DNA from 3 places in the Rhizobium oryzihabitans genome. Region 3 is predicted to be linked to each of the others. Evidence: riboswitches for the same ligand, from Rfam matches in the RefSeq annotation. Region 3 holds a riboswitch; each other region holds the start of a gene.
What was found. Region 3 has a riboswitch for thiamine pyrophosphate ahead of thiC (phosphomethylpyrimidine synthase ThiC). Riboswitches for the same ligand answer to the same signal wherever they lie in the genome.
Positions count from the first base shown of each region.

Region 1: it holds a riboswitch for thiamine pyrophosphate, as region 3 does, so the genes downstream of both, G3A56_RS18165 (ABC transporter permease) here and thiC (phosphomethylpyrimidine synthase ThiC) in region 3, are expected to answer to the same signal.
Region 2: it holds a riboswitch for thiamine pyrophosphate, as region 3 does, so the genes downstream of both, thiB (thiamine ABC transporter substrate binding subunit) here and thiC (phosphomethylpyrimidine synthase ThiC) in region 3, are expected to answer to the same signal.

Region 1 is NZ_CP048635.1:297,019-307,359, reverse strand. It holds gene G3A56_RS18175 (hydroxyethylthiazole kinase) at 1-640, opposite strand, end outside; gene G3A56_RS18170 (ABC transporter substrate-binding protein) at 643-1,587, opposite strand; gene G3A56_RS18165 (ABC transporter permease) at 1,584-2,369, opposite strand; TPP riboswitch at 2,498-2,600, opposite strand; partial or broken gene G3A56_RS18160 (alpha-glucosidase) at 2,637-4,627, opposite strand; gene G3A56_RS18155 (carbohydrate ABC transporter permease) at 4,640-5,497, opposite strand; gene G3A56_RS18150 (carbohydrate ABC transporter permease) at 5,502-6,413, opposite strand; gene G3A56_RS18145 (ABC transporter substrate-binding protein) at 6,589-7,824, opposite strand; gene G3A56_RS18140 (ABC transporter ATP-binding protein) at 7,878-8,954, opposite strand; gene G3A56_RS18135 (GntR family transcriptional regulator) at 9,291-9,995, opposite strand; gene G3A56_RS18130 (LLM class flavin-dependent oxidoreductase) at 10,096-10,341, shown strand, end outside.
Region 2 is NZ_CP048632.1:2,375,709-2,386,049, forward strand. It holds gene G3A56_RS12195 (ABC-F family ATP-binding cassette domain-containing protein) at 1-1,752, shown strand, start outside; gene G3A56_RS12200 (VOC family protein) at 1,845-2,237, shown strand; TPP riboswitch at 2,283-2,393, shown strand; partial or broken gene thiB (thiamine ABC transporter substrate binding subunit) at 2,431-3,443, shown strand; partial or broken gene thiP (thiamine/thiamine pyrophosphate ABC transporter permease ThiP) at 3,463-5,086, shown strand; gene G3A56_RS12215 (thiamine ABC transporter ATP-binding protein) at 5,083-5,799, shown strand; gene G3A56_RS12220 (M48 family metalloprotease) at 6,107-7,567, shown strand; gene leuC (3-isopropylmalate dehydratase large subunit) at 7,626-9,047, opposite strand; partial or broken gene G3A56_RS12230 (MFS transporter) at 9,478-10,341, shown strand, end outside.
Region 3 is NZ_CP048632.1:2,533,553-2,543,893, reverse strand. It holds gene modB (molybdate ABC transporter permease subunit) at 1-358, shown strand, start outside; gene modC (molybdenum ABC transporter ATP-binding protein) at 355-1,431, shown strand; gene G3A56_RS12940 (winged helix-turn-helix domain-containing protein) at 1,400-1,795, opposite strand; gene G3A56_RS12935 (P1 family peptidase) at 1,799-2,803, opposite strand; gene G3A56_RS12930 (thiazole synthase) at 2,892-3,665, opposite strand; gene thiS (sulfur carrier protein ThiS) at 3,670-3,867, opposite strand; gene thiO (glycine oxidase ThiO) at 3,836-4,840, opposite strand; gene thiC (phosphomethylpyrimidine synthase ThiC) at 4,841-6,658, opposite strand; TPP riboswitch at 6,753-6,864, opposite strand; gene G3A56_RS12910 (acyl carrier protein) at 7,048-7,299, shown strand; gene G3A56_RS12905 (acyl-CoA dehydrogenase family protein) at 7,299-8,480, shown strand; gene G3A56_RS12900 (amino acid--[acyl-carrier-protein] ligase) at 8,485-9,393, shown strand; gene G3A56_RS12895 (DUF1839 family protein) at 9,400-10,341, shown strand, end outside.

The DNA.
Region 1 (10,341 bases), on a different replicon from region 3:
TTGCGTTGACGGCGGCGATTTCGGCGGAAACGCCGGTGACGGCGAGTGCAGCGGCCGCGGCTGTCAGCGCGTCCTTTTCCACCGCCATGAAGGCAGCGATGACGCCGCCAGAGAGGCAACCGGTGCCCGTCACCTTCGCCATCCACGGGTGGCCGTTGACGATGCTGACGCTCCGGGTGGCATCGCGCAGATGATCGACCGGCCCGGTCTCGATCCGCACCGCATCCGGTACGTCGCCAATCAGGCTCATCTCCGCGCGGTTGCCGCGCACGATGGTGGGTGAAAGCGCGATCAGTTCGCGTGCGAATTCCAGCCGCGACGGCGAATAGTCGCAATGCACGGGGTCGACGATCCAGGGTTTTGCCGATGCATTGGCGATCTCGATCGCAAGCCGGATAACCCTGCGCCGTTCCGCATCCAGCGTGCCGAGATTGACGGTAAGCGCATCCGCCTTGGCGACGAAACTCTCGATTTCCTCAAGCGAAGTGGTCATCGATGGAATGCCGCCGACGACGGTGATGCCGTCGGCGGTGAATTTCTGCACGACGGTGTTCATCAGGCAATGCACGCGCGGGCGCGCTTGCCTCACCCTTCCGAGGATCTCGGCGGCCTTTGCCGCTGTCGGAAAACTGTCTGCCATGGTCACTGCAGCTCCACGGCGATGTCGTCCGCCGCCGGCGCCTGCTTGATCAGCTGCATGTCCCGCATGAATTCGCCGAAGCGGGTGTAGCGGGTGCGATCGAGTGCGGCGGGACGCTTGGCGAAACGGGGCAACGTGTCGAAAAACGCCTGCTTGTTCAGCGCATCGTCAAGGTTCGGATAGGCCTTGATGAAAAGCTGCCAGGATTCCTGCGGATGGTTGGTGATGAAGATCGCGGCCTGTTCCACGGCGGAGAGGAAACGCGGCAGGCGGGTGTCCTTCGCAAGATCGCGATGGGTGACAAAGATCAGCTCGTCATAGGCAGGCACGCCATGTTCCTCTGGGAAGAAGGAGCGGCCCTCGTGCCCCTCAAGCTTCATCTGCGTCAGTTCGAAATTGCGGAAGCCGCCAAGCGTGGCGTCCACCTTGCCGGCGATCAGGGAAGGCGAGAGCGAAAAATTGACGTTGACGAGTTCCACATCGTCTTTCGTCAGGCCGTCCTTCTCCAGCATGCGCTTCAGCATGGCATCTTCAAAACCGGAAACGGAAAAGCCGATTTTCTTTCCCTTCAGGTCCTTCAGGCTTTTGATCGGCCCATCGGCCAGAACGGTGACGGTGTTGAGCGGCGTTTCCACCAGCGTACCGAAACGGACGAGCGGCAGCCCGGCATCGTGGTCGAGATAGAGATTAGGCTGGTAGTGGACGCCGATATCGGCCTGTTTTGCCGAGACCAGACGCGGCACGGCGGATGGGTCTGCCGGCGGAACCAGTTCGACCTCCAGCCCCGCATCGGCAAAGAGCCCGCGTTCCTTGGCGATCACCATCGGCGCGTGGTCCGGGTTCACGAACCATTCCAGCAACACGGTCAGCTTGTCGGCCGCCTGCGATTGCATGGGGGAAAGCACGCTTGCTGCCGCGACGACGAGGGAAAGAAGAGTTCGCTTCATGGTGCTGAAAGTCTCCGCAAATATTTGAAAGGAATGAGGTGTTCTGTCTCTTTGGCCCAAGGGGCCAGATTGGCTGTCGCCCGGTCGACGGCAAGCCGCAGCAGCACCGCCATGACGGCGAGAATGGCCATGGCGGCGAACATGGTGTCGGTCTGCATGCGGGCATTGGACTGGATCATGACGAAACCGAGCCCGGCCGAGGCGCCCACCCATTCGCCGATGACGGCGCCAAGCGGGGCGAGCGGTGCTGCGACCCTCAGACCGGAAATGAGCGAGGGGAGTGCCAGCGGCACACGCAGCCGGGTGAGGATCTGCCAGTGGCTCGCCTCCGTCAGCGAGGCGGCGTCGAGGATCGCACGGTCGGTGCGGTTGAGACCATCGGTGAAAGAGGAGGCGACGGGAAAGAAAATGATGATCCCTGTCATGACCACTTTCGAGGCCATGCCGAAGCCGAACCAGAGGACGAGGATTGGGGCCAGCACGAAAACCGGAAAAGCCTGCAACACCAGAACCATGGGCCAGACGAGGCGGCCAAGACGCGGGATGGCGGCAATCGTGAAGGCAACGAGAATGCCGGCCGTGACACCGGCGAAAAGCCCGACGGCCATTTCGCCAAACGTCACCATGGCCTGTCCGAACAGAAAACCCGGCTGGCGCAGGAAAGCGGCGGCGACATCGGCAGGCGAGGGCAGGATATAGCGCGGCGGCGCAAACAGCCATGTCCCTGTCTGCCACAGAATGAGCAGAAGCAGGACGCCGTTCAGCGCATGGGAGGGACGCATGGGCCGGACCTCAGACGCAACCGCACCATGTGCGAAGGACGGGAGGTTTCAGCATCATCATTCGGTCTCCAGATGTGACAATCACGGAGATCCGGGAAAAGCGGAGAAGAGAAAGGGCAGCACCTTGAAAGCGCGACAGTTTCCGTTCCTACGCCGGCATGACCCGGATCAGGTTCAAGGGTCCGGCTCATCGCCGTCTCAGCACCGTTCGGTGCTCCCCTCGGAATGGGTCGGAAACTGTCGCTTTTTTAGCTGGCTGTCAACGGCTCAGATGCTGCGAAGCTGTTCAAATAGCTGACGATGGCTGCTATCGGCGCGATAGAAGACAGCCGGTTGGCCAAGCGGCGCTTCGACGGTCGCCTCGCGTCCGCCGGGATGATGCTCGCCGCTCCACAAATGCACCCATTCCCCGTTGCCGGGAAGATAGAGCGTGCGCTGCTCTTCTCCGGCTTTCCAGACGGGTGCGACCAGCATATCGGCTCCGTAGAGATAGCAGTCCTGGAGGGTGTAGGTCTGCCGGTCATCTTCGTAATGCAGGAAAAGCGGGCGCTGCACAGGCAGTCCGGTCGTGGCCGCTTCGGCGGAAAGCGATTTCAGGTAGGGGCGAGTGCGGTGTAGAGGGTCGTCATGCGGGCGAAATGGGAAAGAACCGCGTCGTCCTGGTCGATCTGGAGGTTGTCGCGCGGGCGGTTGCCCTCATGGGTGCGCATGACGGGGGTGAAGGCGGCCATTTCCGCCCAGCGCATGATGAGTTCCGCTGTTCTGACATTGCCGAACAGGCTGGTATATCCGCCAATGTCGGAATGGTGATAGGCGTTGCCCATGAGGCCGGAAGAGAGCGCGCCGCAGATGACGGTGACGAGGCCGTCGTGACGGGAGAAATCGACCGACTGGTCGCCACCCCAGATGAGCGGGCAATGAGCCTGCACGCCGGTGAAGCCTGCCCGCATGAAGAACAGCGCCTCGCCAGTCTTGCCGCGGCTTTCGACGCCCTTCGCATTGACCTCGGCCCAGAGTGTGGGCCAGGCATTGTGCATCAGCTTGGCGTCGACGCCGTTCGACAGCGTGATGTCGATCGGCAGATATTCGCCGAAATCGGCCATCCAGCCGGAAAGGCCGAAATCCAGCATGTTCCGGCCGATGATCTCCTCGGCAAACCATTCGGCTGCGGCTGGATTGGTAAAATCGACCACGCCGCAATCGAATTCGCCGAAATCCACCAGCGCCGTCTTGCCGTCCGCGCCGGTGGCGAAATAACCGGCCGCTTCGGCCACGGGGAAAAGCGGTCCGTCGACGCAGAGATAGGGGTTCACGTAACCCAGAAAGCGGACGTCCTGATCGGCAAGCTCGGCTATCTTCTGGCGAAGATGCGGATAGCGGGTGTCATTGGCCTGCCAGTCCCAGAAGAGACGCGCGCCGAAGGATGTCTGGCGAAGCCCCACCCAGTCCTCGCACCACAGGCCTGAGACCTTCGTTCCGGCGGCGCGGATTTTTTCCAGCCGGGCAAAGGAGTTGACGCCGTCCTTTAACCCGATGATCGCGCCATTATAGACCCATTCCGGCAGTTCCGGCTGGCGACCGAACCGCAGCGAGAGGGCGGAAACGATATCGGTGAAATGATCGCCCGCGAAGAATTCGATACGCTCCGGGATCGTCCAGATCTCGATTTCGTGGAAATCGGCATTGCGGAAATCGAAGACCGAATAGGCCGTTGTTTCCACATGCAGCGCATATTTGCGCGAGGAGAGATAGGTCGGCTGCGGGTAGTTGGTGTTGTAATAGTCACCACCCGCCTTGCCGCTGACATCCGACTTGAAGGTGATTTCCGTTGTCTTGTCGCGGCCGACGCCGGGCTCCGACGTCCAGAGCGGGAAACGCCGGCCGCGCATGTCGAAATAGGACATTTGTTCGCCGCCGCCCCAGACATGCTCATCCGTTTCCGCGACGACCCGCAGCCACAGGCGGTTTATGGTCTCATCCAGCGCCGTGAACTGAATGGCATTGCCGTTCAGTGTAAGGCGAAGGCGTGGGGCCTGTCCGGGTGCGGAGGAAAACGTGACGCTATCGCCGCTGACTTCGGCATGGCGCAGCGCGGTTCGTTCGATGACATAGTCTTCGATATCGAAATTGCCGCGATACATCTCCATCCGCTCCTTGCCGAAGCCGGCAAAGATGGCCGGGTTCTCAGGCGAATGGGAAAGGATGATGCGGCCGCCGATTGCAAGCGTGAAGCCGTTGCTGGTCTTTTCGAATGACATGATTATACCTGTTTAGCCCTTGAGACCGCCGGCGGTGAGGCCGGAGACAACGCGTTCCTGAAAGATGACGATCAGGATGGCGACCGGCACGATGCCGACCACCAGTGCTGCCGAGATGACGGGCCAGGGGAAAGCGAACTCGCCCTGATAAAGCTGAATGCCGACAGGCAGCGTGCGCAGTGCTGGATTGGAATTGAAGGAAAGCGCCAGCAGGAATTCGTCCCAGGCGTTCACGAAGGCAAGAATGCCGGCGGTGAAGACGCCCGGTGCGCAGAGCGGCACCACCACCTTGAACAGCGCGCCGATGCGGGTGCAGCCATCGATCATGGCGGCGTTTTCCAGATCGCGCGGGATGCTTTCGAAGAATGACACCAGCATCAGCGTGCAGACCGGCAGGGAGAGCACGGTGTAAGGGAGGATCAGCGCCGTCCAGCTATTGAGCAGGTTGAGCGCGCGCATGATTTCGAACAGCGGCACCAGCAGCGTCACCAGCGGGAATGTGGAAACGGCGATGATGAGCGAGAGGATCAGCGCCCGGTATTTGAGGTCAAGCCGCGCCAGCGCGTAAGCCGCCAGCACCGAAATCAGGATGGTGAGTGCGGTTGAAAGAAGCGCCACCATGAAGCTGTTGAAGAGAAACAGATGCAGCGGCTGGTCGGAAAAAGCCTGCATGTAATTGGCAAGCGTCGGTGCATGCGGAAACCATGTGATCGGTTTGACCGTCAGTTCCGCTTCGGTTTTCAGCGAGGTGAACAGAATCCAGATTGCCGGAAACAGCCCATTGACCAGCAATATGGAGGCCGCAATGAAGCGCAGCGGCTTGCCGGAAAAGAAGGAGGACAGGCCGGAGGAGGTCGCAACGGTGCTCATGGGATCAGTCCTTCGTCCGGATAATGCGGAGATAAACGGCGGTGACGCACATGGAGAGCGCAAACATCATGACCGCCAGCGCCGAACCGTAACCGAGATCGAGGAAGGAAACGGTGTTCTGGTGAATATACATGGCAAGCGTCGTGGTGGATGTGCCGGGGCCGCCGCCGGTCATCATGTACGGAATATCAAAGGTCTGCAGCGCCGTGATCGTGCGGAAGATGAGGGCAACGACGATCGAGGGCTTGAGCAGCGGCAGCGTGATCTCGAAGAATTGCCTGAGCTTGCCGGCGCCATCCACATCCGCGGCCTCATAAAGCGAGCGTGGAATGGTCTGGAGGCCGGCAAGGATCATCAGCGCCATGAAGGAGGAGGTCTTCCAGATGATGGTCAGGCAGATGGCTGCAAAGGCCCAGTTCGGCGAGTTGAACCAGATGATGCCTTCAAAACCCAGCCGGTTCAGCACGTCGTTGACCACGCCATATTCGTAGTGGAAGAACCATGCGAAGATGAGGCCGGCAAAGGACAGCGGCAGCGCCCAGGGAATGAGCAGCGACAGGCGCATCGGCCATTGCATGGAAAAGGGCAGGTTGGCGAGCAGTGCCAGCCCGAGCCCCATGAACAGCGCGCCCGGCACGGTGATCAGCGTTATCAGCACCGTGTTCCAGGTCGTTTCCCAGAAAATCGGGTCATCGAGCATTGCCGTGTAGTTTTCAAAGCCGATGAATTCCGCCGGCAGGCCGGAGGTCAGTGAAAGGCTGAAAAACGAGGTATAAACGAGCCGCGCTACCGGATAGACGATGATGAGCGAGAGAAGAATGGCCGCAGGCGCCAGCAAAAGCACGGCAAGCGACCGGTCGCCGAGATCGAGCCACCGCGTCCAGCGCGGCAGCTTCTTCTCGTCCACCCTGACCATCGTTCTTTCCGGCATTGCCACGTCTGCCACTCCCGCAACTGGATTCACGTCATCGTCTCCCGATCGGACCGGTTAAGACCCGGCCCGTTTATCGCACCGCTTGCGCGGTTTTCACTGGTTCGATCAAAGCGGCCGGAAAGGGCATGGCAGGCATGCCGCTCCCCGGCCCTGAAGCTTAGCGCAGCACGCGCCGCAGACGGCTTTCCATCTGCTTTGCGCCGTCCTCCGGCGTCATCACACCCGCAAGCACGCCGTTGACGGTGGTGCGGATGGTTTCGCTGACCTCGTTGTAACGCGGCGTGACGGGGCGGGCCTTTGCCGTTTCAACGACGGGAAGGGCATCCGCAAACCACGGGATCGCCTTGGTGACATCGGCATCCTTGTAGAGCGAGGCATAGGTGGGCAGCAGCGTGGCGTTGATGGCCATGAATTTCGACACATCCTGACTGGAGAGATATTCCACCAGCTTCTTTGCTTCATCCTGCTGCTTGGAATAGGCGGACACGCCGAATTCCCAGCCGCCGAGGCAGGTCGTCTGCTCACCGCCCTTGACGGCCGGCAGGCGGGCGACGCCGACCTTGTCGTTGACCTGCGATTCCTTGCCCTGGAAATGGGTCCAAGCGTAAGACCAGTTGACGGCGAAGAGAACCTTGCCCGCCTGGAATTCCTTGCGGGTGTCGTCGGTCGCGACTTCGGAAATATTCTTCTTGGAAATGCCTTCGTCGACGAAGCTCTTCCAGAGCTTCAGCGAATCCACGGCCGCCTGATTGTCGAAGTTCAGCTTGCCATTTTCGACCAGCGACTTGCCTTCGCTCCAGTAGGGTAGCAGGAAGGTGCAGACGGCGCCTTCGATTGCCTTGCCCTGGAAGGAGAGACCTTGAAGTTCAGGGTTCTTTTCGCCTTCCATCACTTTCTTGGAGGCTTCCTTCAGCTCGTCCCAGGTGGTCGGCGGCTGGATGCCGTATTTGTCCAGCAGATCCTTGCGGTAATAAAGGAACATGGAATCGGCGAAGGCCGGCAATGCCACGATCTTGCCGTCCACGGTGTTGGCTTCGGCATAGGTCGGCAGATAGGCCGACATGTCCTTGCCGGAGAAGTCGCTGGTCCAGCCGGCAGTGGCGAATTGCGCCGGGCGGATGACGTCGAGCATCAGCACGTCGAGGCTGGAATCCTTGGCCGACATCACGGTGTTGAGATATTGCGCCTGCATTTCGGACGTATTGCCGCCGGTCTCGATCACCACTTTCACGCCGGGCGTCTTCGCCTCATATTGATCGAGCGCCTTGCGCCAGACATCGGGCTGGTGCTGGCTGGAAACGAAGACTTTGAGTTCGGCGTCGGCGAAGGCCTGTCCCGAAAAGGTGAGCATGGTCGCGCAGAGCGCTGCTCCCGTGATGGCTTTAAATTTCATGTTTTCCTCCCGTTATATAAATCTTTGGCCGGGCCGGTTGCGGCCCTGGCCGGTCAGTGAATGGAGCGCTCCGTCGCAGCGTCGAAAAGATGGACCTTGGACGGATCGACGCCGATCTTCAGCTCCTCGTTCGGTGCGGGTCGGAGCTGCGGCGGCATTCTTGCGGTGAGCGCCGCATCGCCAAGGCTGAAATGCACCAGCGTATCGGAGCCGAGCGGCTCCACCACCTGCACCTTGACGGCAAGCTGCGTATCGAAGCCCTCGGCCGGGCCAAAATGTTCCGGGCGAATGCCGACGATGACCTCCCGTCCATCGAGCGCCGCTTCGCGGGAAGGCCGGATGGCCGCCATCGGCAGGGAATTGCCGTCGGCAAAGGCAAGCCGGTCGCCGGTGACCCTGGCGCGGGCGAAATTCATGGCGGGAGCGCCGACGAAACCGCCGACGAACACGCTTTCCGGTCGGTTATAAACCTCATCAGGCGTGCCGACCTGCTCGATGTCGCCGCCGCGCAGGATGACGATGCGGTCAGCCAGCGTCATGGCCTCCACCTGATCGTGGGTGACGTAGATGATCGTGGTGCCGAGCTGCTGGTGCAGGCGCTTGATTTCCGTGCGCACCTGGCCGCGCAGCTTGGCGTCGAGGTTGGAAAGAGGTTCGTCGAACAGGAACACCTGCGGGCGGCGCACGATGGCGCGGCCCATGGCCACGCGCTGGCGCTGGCCGCCGGAAAGCTGGCCGGGGCGGCGGTCCAGAAGATGCTCGATACCGAGCATCCTTGCCGCCTCGTCGATGCTGGCATTGGCCTGCGATGCGCTGACGCCGCGCACCTTCAGGCTGAAGCCCATGTTCTCGCGCACCGTCTTGTGCGGATAAAGTGCATAGTCCTGAAACACCATGGCGATGTCGCGTTCGCGCGGCGGCAGCTTGTTGACGACGCGGTCGCCGATCATGACCTCGCCGCCGCTGATGCTTTCAAGCCCTGCGACCATGCGCAGCGTCGTGGATTTGCCGCAGCCGGAAGGGCCGACGAAAACCACGAATTCACCATCGTTGATTTCAAGGTCGATGCCCTTGACGATGCGCAGGGCACCGTAACTCTTGTCCAGCTTGCGCAGGCTGACCGAAGCCATATTTTCCTCCTCACGACCGGCGCGTCCAAAATCCGGATGGACGCAAAAGCCGGCATCAACCTTCAAGTTCCACGCACCGCATATTTGAAAAATCTGTCTCGATTGTCCGGCGATACCGTGGGATGGCTCAACGCCTGTCTCCCTAATTCCGTGATATTACCTTTCATAAAAAGGAAATCAATAGTGTATCAATTTTATTTCTGACAGAAATCAAAAACTATTAAGTCTTTGATTTAAAGAAATATATCCGCAAAATCCGGTGCGCGACAGGCTGCTGCTTCCTTGTCTGCCGTCAAATTTCCCCATCGGCGTGGATCACGCGTATTTCTCGCAAACTCAACGTATGCGAGAAACGTATCTTGCGACCGTGTGGTCAAGCCATGTCCATGAGACTTCGGCAACGGCGCCATCCTGCGCCTGGCTCAACCGCAGCACGCGGGGTACGGGCGTGCCCGGTTTCTGGCCAAAGGGCGCAGGCGCCCATTCGGGGACTTCGCCCAGATCGATCCGGTCCTCTGCCTTGGAGATCCAGAGGTTGAGGCGTGTGCGATAGTAAAGATAGAGAGATTCCGACATGTTCTCGATGGCGATCGTGTCGACATAGGAGCCGTCCAGCCAGATTTCCTCGATAGCCGCCGGCTTTCCGGCAATGCGCCGGAGGCGGCGGATGCGATGTCCTTCCGCCGATGTGCCGAAGGCGGGCAGGGTGGATGGCTTGGCAAGGCGCGCGACATCCAGAACCTCCGCCGTCGGCAGGCCGCCGCCCTCGATCATCTCGAGGCGAAAGAAGGCATAGACGCTTTGCGGGTCGCTGACGGCGCGAATGTAATTGCCTGATCCCTGCACGCGCTCAAGGAGGCCGCGCTCCTGCAACTCCGCGAGCGATTTGCGAAGCGTGCCGACGGCAATGCCGAGATCGGCTGCCATATCGCGCTCGGGCGCGAGTTTCTCGCCGTCTATCAGTCGACCCGCCGCCACGTCGCGCACCAGCATTTCGGCGATCTGCAGATACATGGGCAGGCTGCCGCCAGTGTGTTTCATGATGCCGTTTCCTCCCCGAAACAAAAATTGATACATCATTGATTTACATATTTCTTGATGTTATGCAAGAAAAACGAGAGCGGCTTTGAGGAGGAATTGAATGACCGTCGTACCCGTAACATCCGCTGATCTCGATGCTGCCGAGGTCTCCTGGTTTTCCGCTTTGTGTTCCGATGATTACGCCTATCTCGGCGTGCCTGACGGTAGCCTGCGCTCCAGTTTCGACCATTGCTCCGACATCGTCAAAAAGGCTGAAGAACTCGGTTTCCGCAATATCCTCTGCCCCTCTTCCTACCAGGTCGGGCAGGATACGCTGAGTTTCGTCGCCGGCTGCGCGCCGATCAGC
Region 2 (10,341 bases), 160 kb from region 3:
CTTCAGGTGGAGCCGGGCGATCGCATCTGCCTTGTCGGGCGCAACGGTTCCGGCAAGTCGACCCTGATGAAGATCGCCGCAGGTCTGGTCGAAGCGCAGTCGGGCGAGGTTTTCCGCCACCCCTCCGCCACCATCCGTTATCTGGAACAAGCGCCGGATTTTGCAGGTTACGACACCGTGCAGGCCTATGCCGAGGCGGGGCTCGGGCCGGGAGACGATGCCTATCGTGTCACTTATCTTCTCGAGCATCTCGGGCTGACGGGACAGGAACATCCGGAAAGCCTTTCCGGCGGCGAAGCGCGGCGCGCGGCCCTTGCCCGCGTCATGGCGCCCGAGCCCGATATTCTGATGCTGGACGAGCCGACCAACCATCTGGACCTGCCCACCATCGAATGGCTTGAAGGCGAATTGCAGCAGACGCGCAGCGCGTTGGTGCTGATTTCGCACGATAGGCGTTTTCTGGAGAAGGTCTCCACCTCGACCGTGTGGCTCGATCGCGGCCAGTCGCGCCGTCTCAATCGCGGCTTTGCGCATTTCGAGGAATGGCGTGACAAGGTGCTGGAAGAGGAAGAACTGGAGCAGCACAAGCTCGGCAAGGCCATCGAGCGCGAAGAACACTGGATGCGTTATGGCGTGACTGCCAGACGCAAGCGCAACATGCGCCGCGTGGGCGAGCTTCAGGCCATGCGCGCGGAATATCGCGGTCACAAGGGACCGCAGGGCGCGGTGCAGGCGACGGCCGCTGACGTGCGGGAATCCGGCAAGCTGGTCATCGAGGCCGAGGCCATCACCAAGTCTTATGGCGAGCGCGTGATAATCGCACCGTTTTCGCTGCGGGTGCATCGTGGCGATTGCATCGGTCTCGTCGGCCCGAATGGTGCGGGCAAGACCACGCTTCTGAAGATGCTGACCGGACAGCTTGAGCCGGACAGCGGCACGGTGAAGCTCGGCACCAATCTCGAGATAGCGACGCTCGACCAGAAGCGCGAAGATCTCAATCCGAACGATACGCTTGCCCATTACCTCACCGACGGGCGAGGCGATAATCTGCTGGTCAACGGCGAACTGAAACATGTGACGGGTTACATGAAGGACTTCCTGTTCCAGCCGGAACAGGCCCGCACGCCGATCCGCAACCTCTCCGGTGGTGAGCGCGCCCGTCTTATTCTGGCGCGCATTCTGGCAAAGCCGACCAATCTGCTCATCCTCGACGAGCCGACCAACGATCTCGATATTGAAACGCTCGATCTGTTGCAGGAAATCGTTGCGGGTTTTTCCGGCACGGTCATCCTCGTCAGCCACGACCGCGATTTCCTCGACCGCACCGTTACTTCCACCATTGCGCCCGCCAATCCGGACCAGCCGGATGGACGCTGGATCGAATATGCCGGTGGCTATTCGGACATGATGGCGCAGCGAAAGGGTGCGGCGGAAGAAAAACGCAAGGCGGAGAAGCAGGAAAGGGCGAAGGCCGCACCTTCCGCTTCCGCGTCGCAGGACCCTTCAAAGGCCAAGGCCAAGCTTTCCTTCAAGCAGAAGTTCGCGCTCGAAAATCTTCCCAAGGAGATGGAAAAGGCGCAGGGCGAAATCGCAAAGCGCGAGCAGCGCATGGCCGATCCCAATCTCTTCACCAAGGATCCCGCTGCCTTCAACACGCTGGCGCAGGAAATGACAAAGCTGCGCGAAAAGCTTGAAGCCATGGAAGAGGAATGGCTGGAGCTGGAGATGCTGCGCGAGGAAATTGAGGGGTGACTGCGGTCGCGATTTCTTGACTGAGGCCTCATCCGCCTTTGACAGGGAGGCGGAATTGCCGTTTCCTGTGCGGGTTCGGAGGAGTTCAGAAAATGCGCATGATCTTCGTCAATCTGCCGGTCAAGAATATCGAGACATCCAGAAGCTTCTTCACGGCTCTCGGTTTCAGCTTCAATCCGGAATATTCGGATGACCGCACGCTCTGCATGATCGTTGAGGAGAACATCTTCGTGATGCTTCTCCAGGAAGAGCGTTTTCGCGATTTCATCAATGGCGATATCGCCGATGCGACGCGCAGCACAGAGGTGTTGACCTGTCTTACGGCGGGAAGCCGCGAAGAAATCGACCGGATGATCGAAACGGCGCTTGCTTCCGGCGGAAGCGGCTGGAAACCTGTTCAGGACCATGGCTTCATGTATGCCGGCAGCTTTCAGGATCCGGACGGTCACGTCTGGGAACTGGTCCATATGACGGCGCAGGGCTGACGGCAGCCATCTTGCCAATCAGAGACGGCGGGACTACATCATCATCATGATCTAACGGGGTGTCTTTTGTGCTTGCGTGCAAAAGGCTGAGAGGCTTGCCAACCCGAAGAACCTGATCCGGTTCATACCGGCGGAGGGATTAGACGGCTTCAAGGCAAGCGGCTATTTCCCTTTTTGTTATGAGGAGGTACCCGTGCGCCGTCGTCTTTTCCCGAGTTTTCTCGTTGCCGCTTCGCTGTTTCTGCCCGGTCTTGCCGCTGCGCAAGATAAACAGGAACTGACCGTCTACACCTATGAAAGCTTCGTTTCCGAATGGGGTCCCGGCCCCAAGGTGAAGGAAGCCTTCGAGAAGGTCTGCGGATGCACGCTCAATTTCGTTGGCGTGGCGGATGGTGTTGCGCTTCTCAACCGTCTGAAGCTTGAAGGCGCAGGGTCCAAGGCGGACGTCGTCGTTGGTCTCGACACCAATCTGGTCGCGGAAGCGAAACAGACCGGTCTCTTTGATGTCAGCGGCATCGATGCATCGGCGGCCAAGGTGCCGGGCGGTTACAAGGACGATGTTTTCGTGCCCTACGACTACGGGCATTTCGCCGTCATCTATGACACGCAGACGGTGAAAAACCCGCCGACGAGTCTCAAGGACCTCGTGGAAGGCGACCCCTCGCAGAAGATCGCCATTCAGGACCCGCGCACTTCCACGCCGGGGCTTGGCCTGCTGCTCTGGGTAAAGTCGGTTTATGGCGACAAGGCCCGGAAGCCTGGGCGAAGCTCAGAAAGCGCATCCTCACCGTCACGCCGGGCTGGTCGGAATCCTATGGCCTCTTCACCAAGGGTGAGGTTCCGATGGTGCTCTCCTACACCACGTCGCCTGCCTATCACATGGTCTCGGAAAAGACGGATCGCTATCAGGCCGCGGCTTTTTCCGAGGGGCACTACATCCAGATCGAGGTTTCCGGCCTTCTCAAAAACGCGCCGCATAAGGAACTGGCGAAGCAGTTCCTCGCTTTCACGCTGACATCAGGATTTCAGGATGCCATTCCGGAAAACAACTGGATGATGCCGGTCGCTGAAACGTCCAAGCCCCTGCCCGAGGCGTTCTCCAAACTCGTCGTGCCGCAGAAGACATTCCTGATGGACCCGGAAGAGGTGGCGAAGAACCGCAAGGCCTGGATCGACGAATGGCTTGCAGCCATGAGCATGAATTGAGGAAGAGGCACGCCCGCGCATGATGCTGCGTCGCGACTACAGGTGGTCGATCATTGCCGGAACGGCGGCCTTTGCCGCCGTTTTCCTGTTCATGGCGCTCGCTGTCGCGGCCCTTCTGTCTTTCGATGCCGGTGCACCCGCCGCCGGCATCATGGATGCCTATACGCTGCGCATCCTGCGTTTCACGCTTTATCAGGCAACGCTGTCGACCGTCCTATCGATCCTTCTAGGCCTGCCGGTGGCACTGGCGCTCTCCCGCCGACAAGATTTTCCGGGGCGGATATGGATCATCCGGCTAATGGCGGTGCCGATGGGGCTGCCGGTCATTGTCGGCGCCTTCGGCATCATCGCCATCTGGGGCAGGCAGGGTGTTTTGAATACGGCCCTTGTTTTTGCAGGTGCGGATGAGCCCTTCAGTATTTATGGCCTTTCCGGCATCCTCATCGCGCATGTGTTTTTTAATCTGCCGGTCGCGGTGAGGCTGATGCTGGCCGGGCTGGAGCGCATTCCGGGCGAATATTGGCGCATGGCCGCGAGCCTCGGCATGGGGCCGGTTGCGGTTTTCCGTTTCATCGAATGGCCGACGGTCTCGCGACTGGTTCCCGGCATTGCCGGGCTTGTCTTCATGCTGTGCGCCACAAGCTTCACGCTCGTGCTTCTGCTGGGCGGCGGGCCGGCGGCAACGACACTGGAAGTGGCGATCTATCAGGCGCTCCGGTTCGATTTCGATCCGCAGCGGGCGATTGCACTTTCGGTTCTGCAGATCGCCCTCACGGCGATACTGCTTGGCCTTCTCGCCTTTTTGCCATCGCCCGAGGCGGAAATTGCCTCGCTTGGCCGTCCCATTCGCCGTTTCGACGGCAAGGGCTCTGGTGCCCGTCTTTGGGACGGGATGGCCATCGCTTTTGCTGTTCTGCTGATTGGTCTTCCGCTTGTCGCCATAACAGTCTCAGGTCTGAATGCCGACCTGCTGCGCCTGCTGTCGGCGCCGATCTTCCTACGCGCTGCTGCGACCAGCCTTGCCATCGCCCTGCTATCCGCAGCCCTTGTCGTGCTCTGCTGCTTCGCGATCATCCGTGCGCGCCAGGCTGTGGCTTCCGGACGGCATGCCGCCCGACCGCTGCGATTTCTGTCCACCACGCTCGGGCGGGGTCTTCGCTTGTGCTCCTGGTGCCGCCCGTCGTGCTGGGAAGCGGGTGGTTCCTGCTGTTGCGGCCCTTTGGAGATGTCAGCGTTTATGCTCCCGTTCTTGTGGCGCTGATCAACATGCTGATGGCGCTGCCGCTTGCCATGCGGGTGCTGGAGCCAGCCTTCACCAGCCATTTTTTACGCACGTCTCGGCTCTCCGCCAGCCTTGGGCTTCAGGGACTGACGCGGCTGCGGTTTGCCGATCTGCCGGTTCTGCGGCGGCCTTTACTCATGGCGTTTTCCTTTGCCATGGCCCTCTCGCTCGGCGATCTCGGGCGGTTGCCCTGTTCGGTTCGGAAAGTTTCGTGACCTTGCCATGGCTGGTCTATAGCAATATGGGCAGCTACCGCACCAATGATGCCGCCGGATACGCATTCATTCTTGGCATCGTCTGCCTGCTGCTTGCCGCCGGCGGTGTTTCACGGCAATCCCAATCAGCAAGGGCGAACATATGACGGGCGATGAATTTGCCGTGGGGCTGGACAAGGTCACGCTGAGGCTTGGAACGCAGGATTTCGATCTTGATTGCACCTTCCCGCAAGGCCAGACGACGGCCGTGGTCGGGGCCTCCGGTTCGGGAAAGTCGACGCTCCTCAATCTCATCGCTGGTTTCGAGGTTCCCGATTCCGGGCGCGTCCTGATCGGCGGGCAGGACATGAAGGCGCTCGATCCTTCCGAAAGGCCGGTTTCATCGATCTTCCAGGACAATAATCTTTTCGCCCATCTCGATATCTTCACCAATGTCGCGCTCGGCATCAGCCCCGGGCTGAAACTGCGGGCGGAAGACCGGCAGAGGATCGACGTGGCGCTTACACGCGTGGGACTTGCCGGTTTTGACAAACGTTTGCCCGGAACGCTTTCCGGCGGGGAAAGGCAGAGGGCGGCGCTGGCGCGTGCGCTGGTCCGGAAAAGACCTGTCATGCTGCTCGACGAACCTTTCGCGGCCCTCGATCCGGGGTTGCGGGCGGGCATGGCCTCCCTGCTTCTGGACTTGCATGCTGAAACAAAAAACACGGTGATTATTGTCACCCACCATCCCGAAGACATAAAAAAGCTGGCGCAGCGGGTGGTTTTTCTTGATCGTGGCCGGGTCGTCTACACTGGCGCGACCGCAGATTTCTTCGCCACACAAAATGTGAAGGCGGTGGAGAGTTTTCTGAACGGCTGATCGCCTTATTTTCGACGCGCCTCGCTGGCAATCGCTTTAGATGACTTCAATGGCGCTAATTTGCACTTGCCAGTTTCAAGTTGTTGCCCGAGAAAAGACGAGAATTATTGCGTTCTTCAGGAATATTCCGGACTTGATGGATCGTTTTTACCGTTTCGACATTCATGGCTCGTTGGGGCGAATCTGTTATTCTGGTCTGCAATTAACGGATGATCAGGAACGTTAGGGGCAGGCATAGAGAATGAGAAATAGCATGACTGCACAGGGGAGGCTCTTCTCCCGTTCAGGCCTTAGCCGTTCGGGCAGGATGGCTGCCGCGTGGTCTTTGCTGACGGCGTCCGCTGTGCTCCTGTCGTCGTGCCAGTCTCTCTTCAGCCCGGCCTACCAGTCCACCTTGCGCCCCTCGGACAATCCGCAGACCGTGGAAGAGGTGCAGAAGAACGATCCCCGTGCCCAGATGGGCGCGCGTGAACATCCGCGTATCGTGGCGAGTTATGGCGGCGAATATCGTGACGCGAAGACGGAGCGGCTCGTCGCGCGCATCGCCGGTGCTCTGACAGCCGTTTCGGAAAACCCGCAGCAGTCCTACCGCATCACCATCCTCAATTCGCCTGCCATCAACGCCTTTGCGCTGCCGGGCGGTTATCTCTACGTGACGCGCGGGCTTCTCGCGCTCGCCAACGATGCCTCGGAAGTCGCAGCCGTGCTGTCGCATGAGATGGGCCATGTCACCGCAAACCACGGTATCGAGCGCCAGCGCCGGGAAGAGGCGGAGGTGATTGCGAGCCGCGTGGTTGCCGAGGTTCTGTCGAGCGATCTTGCCGGCAAGCAGGCGCTTGCACGTGGCAAGCTGCGGCTCGCGGCCTTTTCGCGCCAGCAGGAATTGCAGGCGGATGTGATTGGCGTGCGCATGTTGGGTGAGGCCGGTTATGACCCCTTTGCATCGCCGCGTTTTCTGGATTCCATGGCCGCCTATGCGCGTTTTTCCTCGGCCGATCCGGAAAACGACCAGAGCCTCGACTTCCTTTCGAGCCACCCCAACACGCCGCAGCGCATCGAGCTTGCGCGCCGGCACGCCCGTGCCTTTGGCCAGGAGGGGCAGGTCGGGGACCGTGGGCGCGACTGGTTTCTGGATGGCATAGACGGCCTGCTTTATGGCGACAGCCCGCAGGAAGGTTACGTCAGGGGCCAGACGTTCCTCCACGGAACGCTCGGAATCCGCTTCGACGTGCCGGAAGGTTTCGTCATCGATAACAAGGTGGAGGCGGTGCTTGCAACGGGGCCGGGCGATATGGCGATCCGTTTCGACGGCGTGGCCGACCCGAAGCAGACCACCCTTGCCAATTATCTGACCAGCGGCTGGGTTGCCGGCCTGATACCGGAAACCGTGAAGGAAACGCAGATCAACGGCCTGGAAGCCGCCACAGCCCGGGCGACCGCCGACAAATGGGATTTCGACGTGACCGTCATTCGTGTCGGGCAACAGATATTCCGTTTCCTGACGGCGGTGCCGAAGGGCAATGCGCAGCTTGATTCCATCGCCAACGTGCTGCGCACAAGCTTCCGCAAGATGACTCCGTCGGAGATCGCTTCACTGAAGCCGCTGCGGGTGCGGGTGGTGACGGTGAAGTCCGGTGAAACCGTGGCAACGATCGCCGCGCGGATGATGGGGACCGACCGGAAGCTCGACATGTTCCGCATGATCAATGCGATGAGCGCCACCGCTACGCTTCAGCCCGGCCAGCGGGTGAAGATCATTTCGGAATAAAGCTCAAAGAAAAACCCCGGATCGCTCCGGGTTTGCTGTTCAAGCCGTCGTCCGGCAATTATTGCCACTCACGCACATCGACAAAATGACCTGCGATGGCTGCTGCCGCCGCCATGGCGGGAGAGACGAGGTGGGTGCGGCTCTTGTAACCCTGACGGCCTTCGAAGTTGCGGTTCGAGGTGGAGGCACAGCGTTCGCCGGGCTTCAGGCGGTCGTCATTCATGGCAAGGCACATGGAGCATCCCGGTTCGCGCCATTCAAAACCGGCTTCGAGGAAGATCTTGTCCAGACCTTCCTTCTCCGCCTGTTCCTTCACGAGACCGGAGCCGGGCACAATCATGGCCGAAACGGTGGGAGCCACCTTGCGGCCATCGACGATCTTCGCGGCTGCACGCAAATCCTCGATACGACCATTGGTGCAGGAACCGATGAAGACGCGATCGATGGCAATATCGGTGATGCGTGTGCCGGGTTTCAGGCCCATATAATCCAGCGCACGCCACTTGGAAGTACGCTTGTTTTCTTCCTCGATATCATCCGGATTGGGAACGATGCCCTCTACGGAAGTCACGTCCTCAGGCGAAGAACCCCAGGAGACGATCGGCGGCAGGTTGGCCGCGTCGAGCACCACGACCTTGTCATAGTGGGCGCCTTCGTCGGATTTCAGCGTTTTCCAATAGGCGATGGCCTGTTCCAGCGTTTCGCCCTGCGGTGCGCGCGGCTTGCCCTTGATGTAATCGAAGGTGGTCTCATCCGGTGCGATCAGACCGGCGCGGGCTCCGCCCTCGATGGTCATGTTGCAAACCGTCATGCGGCCTTCCATGGAGAGTGACCGGATCGCCTCGCCTGCAAATTCGATCACATGGCCGGTTCCACCCGCCGTGCCGATCTCACCGATGATAGCGAGGATGATGTCCTTGGCGGTAACGCCATCCGGAACCTTGCCATCGACACGCACCAGCATGTTCTTGGCCTTCTTCTGGATCAGTGTCTGGGTCGCCAGAACATGCTCCACTTCAGACGTGCCGATACCATGCGCCAGCGCGCCGAAAGCGCCGTGGGTGGAGGTGTGGCTGTCGCCGCAGACGATCGTCATGCCCGGCAGGGTAAAGCCCTGTTCAGGGCCGACGATGTGGACGATGCCCTGGCGCTTGTCACGCTCGGAATAATATTCGACACCGAAATCCCTGGCGTTCTGCGCAAGCGCTTCCACCTGGATGCGGCTTTCCTCATTCTTGATGCCTTCCAGCCGGTCGGCTGTGGTGGGCACGTTATGATCAACGACAGCGAGTGTGCGGGTGGGCGAATGGACCGGTCGACCGGCGATGCGCAGGCCTTCGAAGGCCTGCGGGCTCGTCACCTCATGGACGAGGTGACGGTCGATGTAGAGAAGACAGGTACCGTCCGGATCACGATTGACGACGTGGTCGTCCCAGATCTTGTCATAGAGGGTGCGGGGCAGGGTGCTGGATGCGCTCATGGCTCAATTGCCTTGTCATGGAAAAGGTAAATCAGGGTTCAGTACGGCGGTGGACAGCGTGGTGCTGTCAGGCGAGCCTAAGTCGGCTGTTGAGCGCCCCGGAAATGCGCGCGAAAAATCGTGCCGGCAGACGCTTGTGGTCCTGCAGCACATATACATTCTGCGCGAGACATCCGAATTTAGATCCCATGGCGGTCTTCATAGCAGATTGCCGGTTTCGCGGCAATATGAATGCATGCCGACCGTAAAACGCTGACGCGGCGACTTAAATGTGCGCCGCACCATCTGCTTGCGACCTTGAAGTGCCTTTTTTGCAGCCCTTTCACCATTGGTTATGATGCAATGCAACTTGCGTATTTTGCGCCGCACATATAGATGGGTCCCCTTATCATTTGCATTTCGACGAGCAATCGAAGGGAGGGAAAAGCATATGGTATCGGAAAAATCCCTTATCTCGAAGATCACCTGGCGGCTGATGCCGTTTCTTGGCCTTCTCTATCTCATCGCCTATATCGACCGGCAAAACGTCAGCTATGCCAAGCTGCAGATGGTCGATGCGCTGAGCCTCAGCGAATATGCCTATGGACTTGGCGCTTCGCTGTTCTTCATCGGGTATTTCATTTTCGAAGTGCCCAGCAATCTGTTCCTCAACCGTTTTGGCGCCAGCAAATGGTTCGCCCGCATTCTGGTTTCCTGGGGTGCCGTCACCATCGCGCTTGCCTATACGCAGAATGCCACGATGTTCTACATCCTGCGCTTCCTGCTGGGGCTTTGCGAGGCCGGTTTCTTCCCGGGCGTGCTGTTCCTGATGACGCTGTGGTTCCCGCGCGATTATCGCGGCCGCATGATCGGCCTGTTCATGATCTTCAGTGCGCTTGCCAATGCGATCGGCGCACCGCTCGGCGGCATGCTGCTCGATCTCGATGGTTTCCTTGGTTATGCCGGCTGGGAGTGGGTGTTCCTGGCAACGGGTATTCCCGCCGTCATCGCCGGTATAGCCACCTTCTTCTATCTGGATGATACACCGGAAAAGGCGAAGTTCCTGACCCAGGCTGAGAAGGACTGGTTGAAGAACCGCTTGGCCGAAGAAAACAAGGGCATGGAAGAGCATGCGGAGGATGGCTTCAAGGCCCTGATCAATCCGCGTGTGCTGTTCATGGCGCTTTGCTATGTCGGCTTTCCGCTGGCGGCCTATGGTCTCAGCTACTGGCTGCCGACGATCGTGAAGAGCTTCGGCGTTTCCAACACCGCCAACGGCTTCATCAACATCATCCCCTGGGTGATCGTGGCCGTC
Region 3 (10,341 bases):
CCTCTCGATCGAAGCGGTGGACCGCAAACTGGAAGAGGCGGCGGGAACATTGGGTGCGAGCCCGTTCTGGGTGTTCCTCACCGTCACGCTCCCCCTGATCCTGCCCGGCATCATCGCGGGCATGATCCTCGCTTTTGCCAAGGCCATGGGTGAATTCGGCGCGACGATCACCTTCGTTTCCAATATTCCGGGCGAAACCCAGACGCTGTCTGCCGCCATCTACACCTTCACCCAGGTTCCGGGCGGCGATGCCGGCGCATTGCGGCTGACCATCGTTTCCGTCGTAATTTCCATGCTCGCCCTGCTCGTCTCGGAGTTTCTGGCCCGCATCATCGGAAAACGGGTGAGCATGGAATGACGCTTTCAGTTACCACCCGCCACCGCCTCGGCTCCTTTGCGCTCGATGCATCATTCACCTCTGACGGCGGCGTTACAGCGCTTTTCGGACGCTCCGGCTCCGGCAAGACCTCAATGATCCGCATCATAGCCGGCCTCATGCAGCCGGACGAGGGACAGGTCTTACTGGACGGCGAAGTGCTGGCCGATAGCGGGAAGCGGTTGTTCCTGCCGGCGCACAGGCGCCGTTTTGGTTACGTTTTTCAGGAAGCGCGGCTGTTTCCTCATCTCAGCGTTACCCAGAACCTGAACTACGGCAAATGGTTCGCCACGGAAAAGGGAACCGGAGGGGATGATGGTCGCATCATCGAGATGCTCGGCATCGGTCATCTTTTGCAACGTCGCCCGGACAAGCTCTCCGGCGGCGAAAAACAGCGCGTCGCCATCGGCCGCGCACTTCTGTCATCACCCAGACTGCTGCTGATGGATGAACCGCTTGCCTCACTCGACGAAGAGCGAAAGGCCGAGATCATTCCTTATCTCGAGCGACTGCGCGACGAGACGAAAATCCCGATCGTTTATGTCAGCCACTCCATCCAGGAAGTCGCCCGCCTTGCCGACCGTATCGTGGTGATGAAGGATGGCAAGGTGGAGGCGCAGGGAAACGCGGCCGACGTGCTGGCGCGACCGGGTTTCAGCGCCCATCTTGAACGGCGCGAAGCGGGCAGCATCCTTTCAGGAAACATCGAAAGCTTTGACGAACAGCACGGGCTTGCTGCCGTAAAGCTCCGCTCATCGCTTCTGCAGGTTCCGGCAAAAAAAGCTGCTCCCGGCACCCCGGCGCGCGTGCTGATACCGGCACGCGACGTGATGCTCGCCACGACAAAGCCGGAAGGCTTGAGCGCACTCAACATTCTCGAAGGCCATATTGCCAGCGTCTCGGCAAGCGAAGATGGCATGCTAACCGTTCAGGTGGATTGCGGCGGCGATATCATCCAGTCGCGCATCACCGATCTGTCGCGCGAACGTCTCCAGCTGGAACCCGGAAAACCGGTACATGCGATCATAAAGTCGGCGGCTCTCGATCCGTATTGAGGGCGGCATCCGGGTTGCGGTTGGCCTCGAGCCAGTCGATATCCGCGCGCAAGGCGTCATTCATCCGCTTTTCCATGCCGCGATAACGGTCGAGCAATTCAGCACCGAATGCGGTTAGCGCAGCCCCGCCGCCCTGTTTGCCGCCACGCTGGGATTCTATAACCGGCTGCCTGAACATATGGTTCAGCGCATCCACAAGCAGCCATGCGCGGCGATAGGACATGTCCATCGCCCGCCCGGCGGCTGATATCGAGCCCGTCTCGACAATCAGTTCCATCAACTCGATCTTGCCGTGCCCGAGACGCTCTCCGGGCGGAAAATCGATGCGGAGAACCGGGGTCAATGGCGGGAGTGTTTCACCCATCGTTCAAAGACCCCGGCCATGAAGATCGCGATAGGCTTTCTGCGCACCGTGTTGCGGCAGCGCCGTCGCCTCGTGAACGCCACGCGCCACCGCGCGCGCCATAACAATAGTGGAGAGGTGGCAGAGTTCCGCGAAATGCGCGCCGCCCTCAAGCGGCTTCTCACCGGTCGCAGCCGCAAACATGGTGTCGCCATCACTCGGCAGATGGGCGGGCAGCACGGCGCGCGCCAGCCCGTCATGCGCCATGATGGAAAGGCGATGCGCCTGCGCTTTGGTGAGAACCGCGTCGGTCACAACCGCACCGATGGTCGTCGCCGTCAGGGTCACACCCTTCAAACGAAGCGCTGTATCGTCCGCCGTGAAGCGGGCGGGGAAACCGCAATCGCCGAACTCGCCCTGCACCTCAAAAGGTGCGGACCAGAAATGGCGGCTTGTGCCGACAGTCGCGGAACCGAGCGCGTTGACGGCGACGATGGCCGCCACCTTGTAACCGCCGGAACTGACAGCGCTTGCCGAACCAAGCCCGCCCTTGAAGGTGGCCGTGGTTGCCCCCGTTCCCGCGCCAACCGTTCCTAGCTCGAAGCGCTCCGCACGCGCCGCCCTGAAAGCCGCATATCCCATCTCGCGATAGGGCGAATGGAGGCCCCAGTCCTTGTCGCCGCCATTCAGCAGGTCCATCAGGATCGCCTGCGGCACGATGGGAACGCGGGTGGAGCCAACCTGCAGGCCACGCCCGATCTCGCGCAATCCCGCCTGAACGCCGCCCGCCGCATCCAGCCCGAAGGCCGAACCGCCCGAGAGCACGAAGGCATCCACCGTTTCCACCGTCATGGCCGGGTCGAGCAGGCCGGTATCACGCCCGCCGGGAGCCCCGCCGAGAACCGAACCCGAGGCGATTGCGGGCTTGTTGAAAACAATCGCGGTAACGCCGGAGCCCAGTGAAAGATCGGTGACATTGCCGACCGAAACGCCAGCGATATCCGTCAGAAGATTGTTGCGTGCCGCCATGCCATTCCCCTTTTCTCCCGGTATCCCGCCGCCACGGGACACTGTCAACGCAAAAGGTGACATGTCCGATGAAGGCGGCAGACCGCGATCAGGAGAAAACCGCCGTCCCGATAACAGGTGTCGAGGGAATGGCCATGTCCCTCGCCTCCAGCGGCCCGGACAGGAATGCCTGATGGCCAGCCTCGATGGCGCGGGCGAAAGCTTCCGCCATGCCGACCGGATCCCCCGCGCCTGCAACCGCCGTGTTGAGCAGAACGGCATCGTAGCCAAGCTCCATGACAGTCGCCGCATGTGACGGCCGGCCGATACCGGCATCGACGATCAGCGGCACATCCGCAAACCGCGCCCGCATCGATTTCAGCGCCATCGGATTGAGCGGCCCCATGGCGCTGCCGATTGGCGCGCACCAGGGCATCAGCACCTTACAACCGGCATCCAGCAGCTTTTCGGCGACGACAAGATCATCCGTCGTATAGGGAAAGACCTCGAAACCATCGTCGCAGAGGATTTTCGCCGCCTCGACAAGCGCAAAGACATCGGGCTGCAACGTGTCGTGATGGCCGATGACCTCCAGCTTGATCCAGTTGGTATGAAAAACCTCGCGGGCCATCTTCGCCGTCAGCACCGCTTCCTTGACGGTATGACAACCGGCCGTATTGGGCAGAATGTAGCGATCCAGCTCGCGGATCAGCTCGAAAAACTGACCACCCTTCTTGCCGCCCGCCGTTTCCCGGCGCAGCGAAATCGTCAGAATATCCGTGTTGCTGGCCCGCACCGCATCGGCAAGCACGGCAGGAGACGGATAACGCGCCGTGCCGAGCAGAAGGCGGGAAGAGACCTCACGGCCATAAAGCGTCAACATGGCCTCAACCTCCCTGCATCGGCGAGAGGATTTCAACACGGTCGAACGCCCTCAGTTGATAATCGGCGCGCTCTTCCGAATGCACCAGCTCGCCATTGACCGCCGTCGCCAGCCAGTCGCCTTCATAATCTAGGCTGGAGAGCAAACCCGCCAGCGTCTCAGTGGCGAGATCAAGCTCGTCGCCATTCACCAGAAGTTTCATGATCCTGTTCCTTTTCAGAAATATTTTGGCAGACGACTTCAGCCGCCCGCTGCGCCATCGCCGGCGACAGCAGGAAGCCATGCCGGTGCGCGCCGTTGATGAAGATGGTCCGACCGTCCTCGGTGACATCAGGCAGATTATCGGGGTAAGCCGGACGAACGCCGGTTCCAGTCTCGATGATTTCCGCTTCCCCGAAGGCCGGATGCACGGCATAGGCGGCGTTCAGGAACTCCATCATCGAGCGGGCGGAAATGGCGCCCGCATCTTCCGTTTCGATCATCGTCGCACCCACCATGAAACGGCCCGGCTCACGCGGCACGATGTAAAGCGGAATGCGCGGATGCAGCAGCCGGATGGGACGGGACAGGGAAACCTCTGACGTGGCGAGATAAAGCATCTCTCCCCGCACGCCGCGAAGGTTGGCAATCTCACCCACCGCCGCAGGGCCGGTGCAATCCACCACCCGGTCGAAATACTGTTCATCCACCGGAACGCCCATGTGAAATCGCACGCCCAAATCGCAGAGGCGCTCATGCAATGATTGCAGCGCAAGACGCGGATCGAGATGCCCCTCACCCGGGAAATAAAGCCCGGAGCGGAACCGCCCGGCAAGATCCGGCTCCAAAGCGGCGATTTCACCCTCATCCACCCAGCGATAGCCGCCGGTCCGCGATGCGAAACGCGAAAGTTCCGCTTTGTCGCGGGCGGGCGCGACAACCAGCGTGCCGTGCCGGACGACAAGGCCGGGGGTCGCTTCGTCCCACCAGTCGAGCGCCGCCTGACCGAGCGTTAGCACCGCTTCCTCCGCACTCTCACGCTCGCACCACGGCGCGAGCATGCCGCCGGCATACCACGATGCGCCGCGAGAGGGTTCGGCATTGCGCTCGCAACCCTCCACGGTAACACCGCTGCGCGCCAGTTCGAAGGCCGCCGTCAGACCGGCGACCCCCGTTCCCTTGACAAGGACACGCATCTATTCGGCCGGCGTCGGAAGCGGCATATATAGCTCGCCACCTTCCTTGAAGCGCGCGGCCATGGCCTCCAGCCCCTCCTTCTGCGCCTCGGCGCGGATATCGTGGGAAATCCGCATCGAGCAGAATTTCGGCCCGCACATGGAGCAGAAATGCGCGACCTTGTGCGCCTCTTTCGGCAGGGTCTCGTCATGGAAGGAACGCGCCGTATCCGGGTCGAGCGACAGGTTGAACTGGTCTTCCCAGCGGAACTCGAACCTCGCACGCGACAACGCATCGTCCCGCACCTGTGCAGCCGGATGGCCCTTGGCTAGATCGGCGGCGTGGGCAGCGATCTTGTAGGTGATGACACCGACCTTCACGTCGTTACGATCCGGCAGGCCAAGATGTTCCTTCGGCGTGACGTAGCAGAGCATCGCCGTGCCGAACCAGCCAATCATCGCGGCCCCGATGCCGGAGGTGATATGATCGTAACCGGGGGCGATATCGGTGGTCAGCGGCCCGAGCGTATAAAAGGGTGCCTCGCCGCAGGTCTTCAACTGCTTGTCCATGTTCTCCTTGATCTTGTGCATCGGCACATGGCCGGGGCCTTCGATCATGACCTGGCAGTCCTTGGCCCAGGCGATCTGCGTCAGCTCGCCGAGCGTTTCCAATTCCGCAAATTGCGCCGCATCATTGGCGTCGGCGATCGAGCCGGGTCGCAGGCCGTCACCCAGCGAGAAGGAAACGTCATAGGCGCGGCAGATATCGCAGATCTCATCGAAATGCTCATAGAGGAAACTTTCCTTGTGGTGATGCAGACACCACTTGGCCATGATCGAACCACCACGTGACACGATGCCGGTGACGCGGTTGACGGTGAGCGGGATGTAATGCAGCCGAACGCCGGCATGGATGGTGAAATAGTCCACGCCCTGCTCCGCCTGTTCGATCAGCGTATCGCGGAACACCTCCCAATTGAGATCCTCTGCAATGCCGTTGACCTTCTCCAGCGCCTGATAAAGCGGCACGGTGCCGATCGGCACCGGCGAATTGCGGATGATCCATTCGCGGATATTGTGGATGTTGCGGCCGGTCGAAAGGTCCATGACGGTATCGGCGCCCCAGCGGATCGCCCAGACCATCTTCTCCACCTCTTCGGCCATGGAGGAGGTGACGGCGGAATTGCCGATATTGGCGTTGATCTTCACCAGGAAATTGCGGCCGATGATCATCGGCTCGAGTTCCGGGTGGTTGATGTTGGCGGGGATAATGGCACGGCCCGAAGCAACTTCCTGACGAACGAATTCAGCCGTTACGTAGTCGGGGATCTGCGCGCCAAAACTCTCGCCATCGCGGATCAGCTTCTCTTTCGCAGCTTCGCGTCCGAGATTTTCCCGGATGGCGATGAATTCCATTTCCGGCGTGATGATGCCGGCACGCGCATAGGCAAGCTGGGTCACCGCCTTGTTCGCCGTGGCTCTCAGCGGCTGATGGCGCACGGAAAATTCGGGCGTCAGGCGCTCGCCGGTTGCAAAGCCGTTATCCTCCGGCTTGACGTGCCGGCCGTCATAAGCCTCGACATCGCCACGCGCCACAACCCAGTCGTGACGCAGACGCGGCAGGCCCTTTTCGATCAGAACGGCGTATGAGGGATCGGTATAGGGACCCGAGGAATCATAGACCGTCACCGGCGGTTCGCCGGCGGTCGGGTGAACGGCGATCTCGCGCATCGGCACGCGGATATGCGGATGTAAAATTCCGCTTTTATGGGTTTTCGTGGAGGCGGGATGCGGCCCGGTTGTAACCGAAAGCGGGATATTCTTGGCAGCGATATTCATCATGAGGCTCCAAAGTTTGACAGTGGAGACCCAGTTCGAGCCGGAATGATGGAAAATACCGAAGTGCCGACACTGGACGCCATACGCCAGCCGACCTTCGGTCTTTGCACCGTCCCTACGCCAGTATGAACTGGATCAGGTTCAACGGGTCACTGCGCATGAAAGCAGAATCTCAGCCCCTTGACGGGACACCCCTGGTGAATGGAGGATAGCAAAAGACACCACCCGACATTTGTCAAGGGCGCGGATCAATGCTTGGCAACGGTGCGTGAATGTCGCATGTTGCCGTCAGCTGTAGTTAACCTAACGGTTTAGGTGAATATTATCGTTTGCAACGTAACGATAAGCACAAACCATCCTAATGTGAAATTCACGGGAGATACGTTGGAATGAATGCGACTATTCGTGAAATACTGGCAAAATTCGGCCAGCTTCCCACCCCCGTCGATACGATTGAAAATGAAGCCGATCTTTATGCGGCCGGCCTTTCTTCCTTTGCATCGGTGCAATTGATGCTGGGTATCGAGGAAGCTTTCGATATCGAATTCCCGGACAACCTCCTCAACCGCAAGTCCTTTGCAAGCATCAAGGCCATCGAAGACACCGTTAAGCTCATCCTGGACGGCAAAGAGGCCGCCTGATGAACGTAACCGTATCGCCGCAGGATGAAACACTGTCGGCGCGCGCGAGCCGTGTCGCGACGATCGCCGCCAAACATGCGGACGAGGTGGATGTCACCGGCCGCTTCCCTGAGGAGGCTGTCGATGCATTGAAGCGGGAACGCCTGCTGGGCATCCAGATCCCCTCCTCCCTTGGCGGCGAAGGGGCCTCCCTGCAGGAAATCGCCGATATCTGTGCCCGGCTTGGCCAGGCCTGTTCGGCAACCGCGATGATTTTCGCCATGCACCACATCAAGGCATCCAGCCTTGTGGAACATGGCGAGGCAAGCGCTTGGCATGCAGGCTTCATGAGCCGCATTGCAAACGAGCAGCTTCTGCTTGGCTCTGCGACGACCGAAGGCGGCATCGGCGGCAATCTGCGCAATTCAATCTGCGCCATCGAGGTCGACGGAGACTTCTGCCAGCTGGAGAAGGACGCCACCGTCATTTCCTATGGCAGCAATGCCGATGCCATCCTCATCACCTCCCGCTCCCACAAGGATGCCGCGCCCGCCGATCAGGTGATGACCGTCTTCCTGAAAAATCAGTACACGCTCGAAAAAACCCATGTCTGGGATACGCTTGGCATGCGCGGCACCTGTTCGGACGGTTTCCTGTTTCGCGGCGAAGCGCCGGCAGTGCAGATATTCCCGAAACCATTTGCTGAAATCGCGGCGCAATCGATGCTTGCAAGCTCCCATCTGCTGTGGAGCGCCGTCTGGTACGGTATCGCGTCCGACGCCGTGCTGCGCGCCCAGTCCTTTGTGAGAGCAGCGGCGCGCAAGTCACCCGGCGTCGCTCCGCCCGGCGCGATCCGACTTGCTGAAGTTTCCACCAAACTGCAGGTGGTCAAATCCAACATCATCGCCGGCATCAAGGCTTACGAGGACACCAAGAGCGACCCGGACAAGCTCATGTCCATGGCCTTTGCAGTGGCCATGAACAATGTGAAGATCTGCTCTTCGGAAACCATTCTTCAGATCATCGACCACGCCATGCTGGTCTGCGGCATCATGGGTTACAAGAACGGTACGCCCTACAGCCTCGGCCGGCACCTTCGCGATGCGCATTCCGCCCGCCTGATGATCTCCAATGACCGTATTCTCGGTAACTCCGCCAATCTCCTGCTGGTTCACAGGCAGGACACCAGCCTTTTGGGATAAGACCATGGACATGCAAACATCCTTTCTCGATCGACTGTTCGAAGAGGGCCTGCTGATTGAAACGGGTGTGGACGGTCTTTACGGGCGCAGCGGCCAGTTCGAGGACGTCATTGCCGCATTCGAACGGCTGATCGACCGCACGGGCGGCGCTGACGGCGCGGAAGCAATCCGTTTTCCGCCGGGCATCAACCGCGCCTATTTCGAAAAAAGCGGCTACATGAAGAGCTTTCCGCAGCTTGCCGGCACGGTCCACTCCTTCTGTGGCTGCGAGCTCGACCATGTCAGCCTGCTGAAAACCATGGATGAGGGCGGCGACTGGACCAAGGATCAGAAAGCCACCGACATCGTGCTGACGCCGGCGGCCTGCTACCCGCTTTATCCGACGATTGCCAAGCGCGGCGCGCTGCCTTCCGGCGGCGGTCTCTACGACATCCAGTCCTATTGTTTCCGCCATGAGCCCTCCAAGGACCCCGCGCGTCAGCAGCTTTTCCGCATGCGTGAATATGTTCGCATGGGCACGGAGAGCGATGTGACCGAATTCCGCCAGACATGGATGGATCGCGGCGTGGCGATGATGGAAGCCGTGGGGCTCGATGTCACCATCGATGTGGCCAACGATCCCTTCTTTGGCCGCGCGGGCAAGATGCTGGCCAACAACCAGCGTGACCAGAACCTGAAGTTCGAACTGCTGATCCCCGTCACATCCGCCACCAACCCGACGGCCTGCATGAGTTTCAACTATCATCAGGACGCCTTTGGCCAGAAATGGGATTTGAACCTCGACAATGGTGACGTGGCCCATACCGCCTGCGTCGGTTTCGGTCTTGAGCGCATTGCGCTGGCGCTCTTTGCCCATCACGGTCTTAATGTGAAACAATGGCCTTCCAAGGTCGTGGAAACGCTCTGGGGCTGATCGTTCATGCGGCAGATTTTCCCCGGTCTCGATCCTCAAAATTATGTGCAGCATCCGCTTCATTCCTCAGAGAGAATGTGGCCGGAAACCAATTGCTACATTGATCTGTGGATCGAGGTGCTGGCCGCCAGGGGCCTGCCGCCGGAAGCCATGTTCGGTTTCACCCTGACGCAGGATTTCGAAGGCGACCAGTTCACCTTCTTCAAGGTGCCGCTGGAAGATCTCGAAGCGCTTTATGGCGTTCGCGCCACCGAGCTTGCGATCTTCGACCGGGTGGAAAACCACATTGAGGCGCAGCTGGAGCGCGGCCGCATCTGCCTGATCGAGATGGATAGCTTTTATATGCCCGATACCCACGGGGTGGGCTACCAGAAGGAGCACGGCAAGACCACCATCGCCATCAACCGGCTCGATCTGGCGAAGCGGGAACTCGACTATTTCCACAATTCCGGTTTTTTCCATTTATCGGGCGAAGACTTTGACGGCCTGTTCCAGCACCATCTGCAGGAAACCGACCCGCCATTCCTGCCCTATACGGAATTTGCAAAATTCGCGGACACCAATCCTTCACCGGCCCATATCCGCAAGACAGCCGAACGGCTGCTGAAGTTTCATTTTTCAAGACGTCCTTCCGCCAACCCGGTCAAGGCTTTTGCGGCCGTGTTTCCGGCCCAGGTGGAGAAGGTCGCCGACAGGCCTTTCGGCTTTTTCCATAAATATGCCTTCAACACGCTGCGCCAGCTCGGCGCCAATTTCGAACTGGCGGCAAGCCATCTCGAATGGCTGGACAAGGACGGCTTTTCTGAAGCCAGAGACCATGCATTGCGCATTTCCGAGGTCGCCAAGACCGTACAGTTCCAGCTTGCCCGCGCCGTGACGCGCCGCAAGTTCGATGCGCTCGCCTCCGTGCTCGATCCGGCTGCGGAAGCATGGGATGGCCTGATGGAC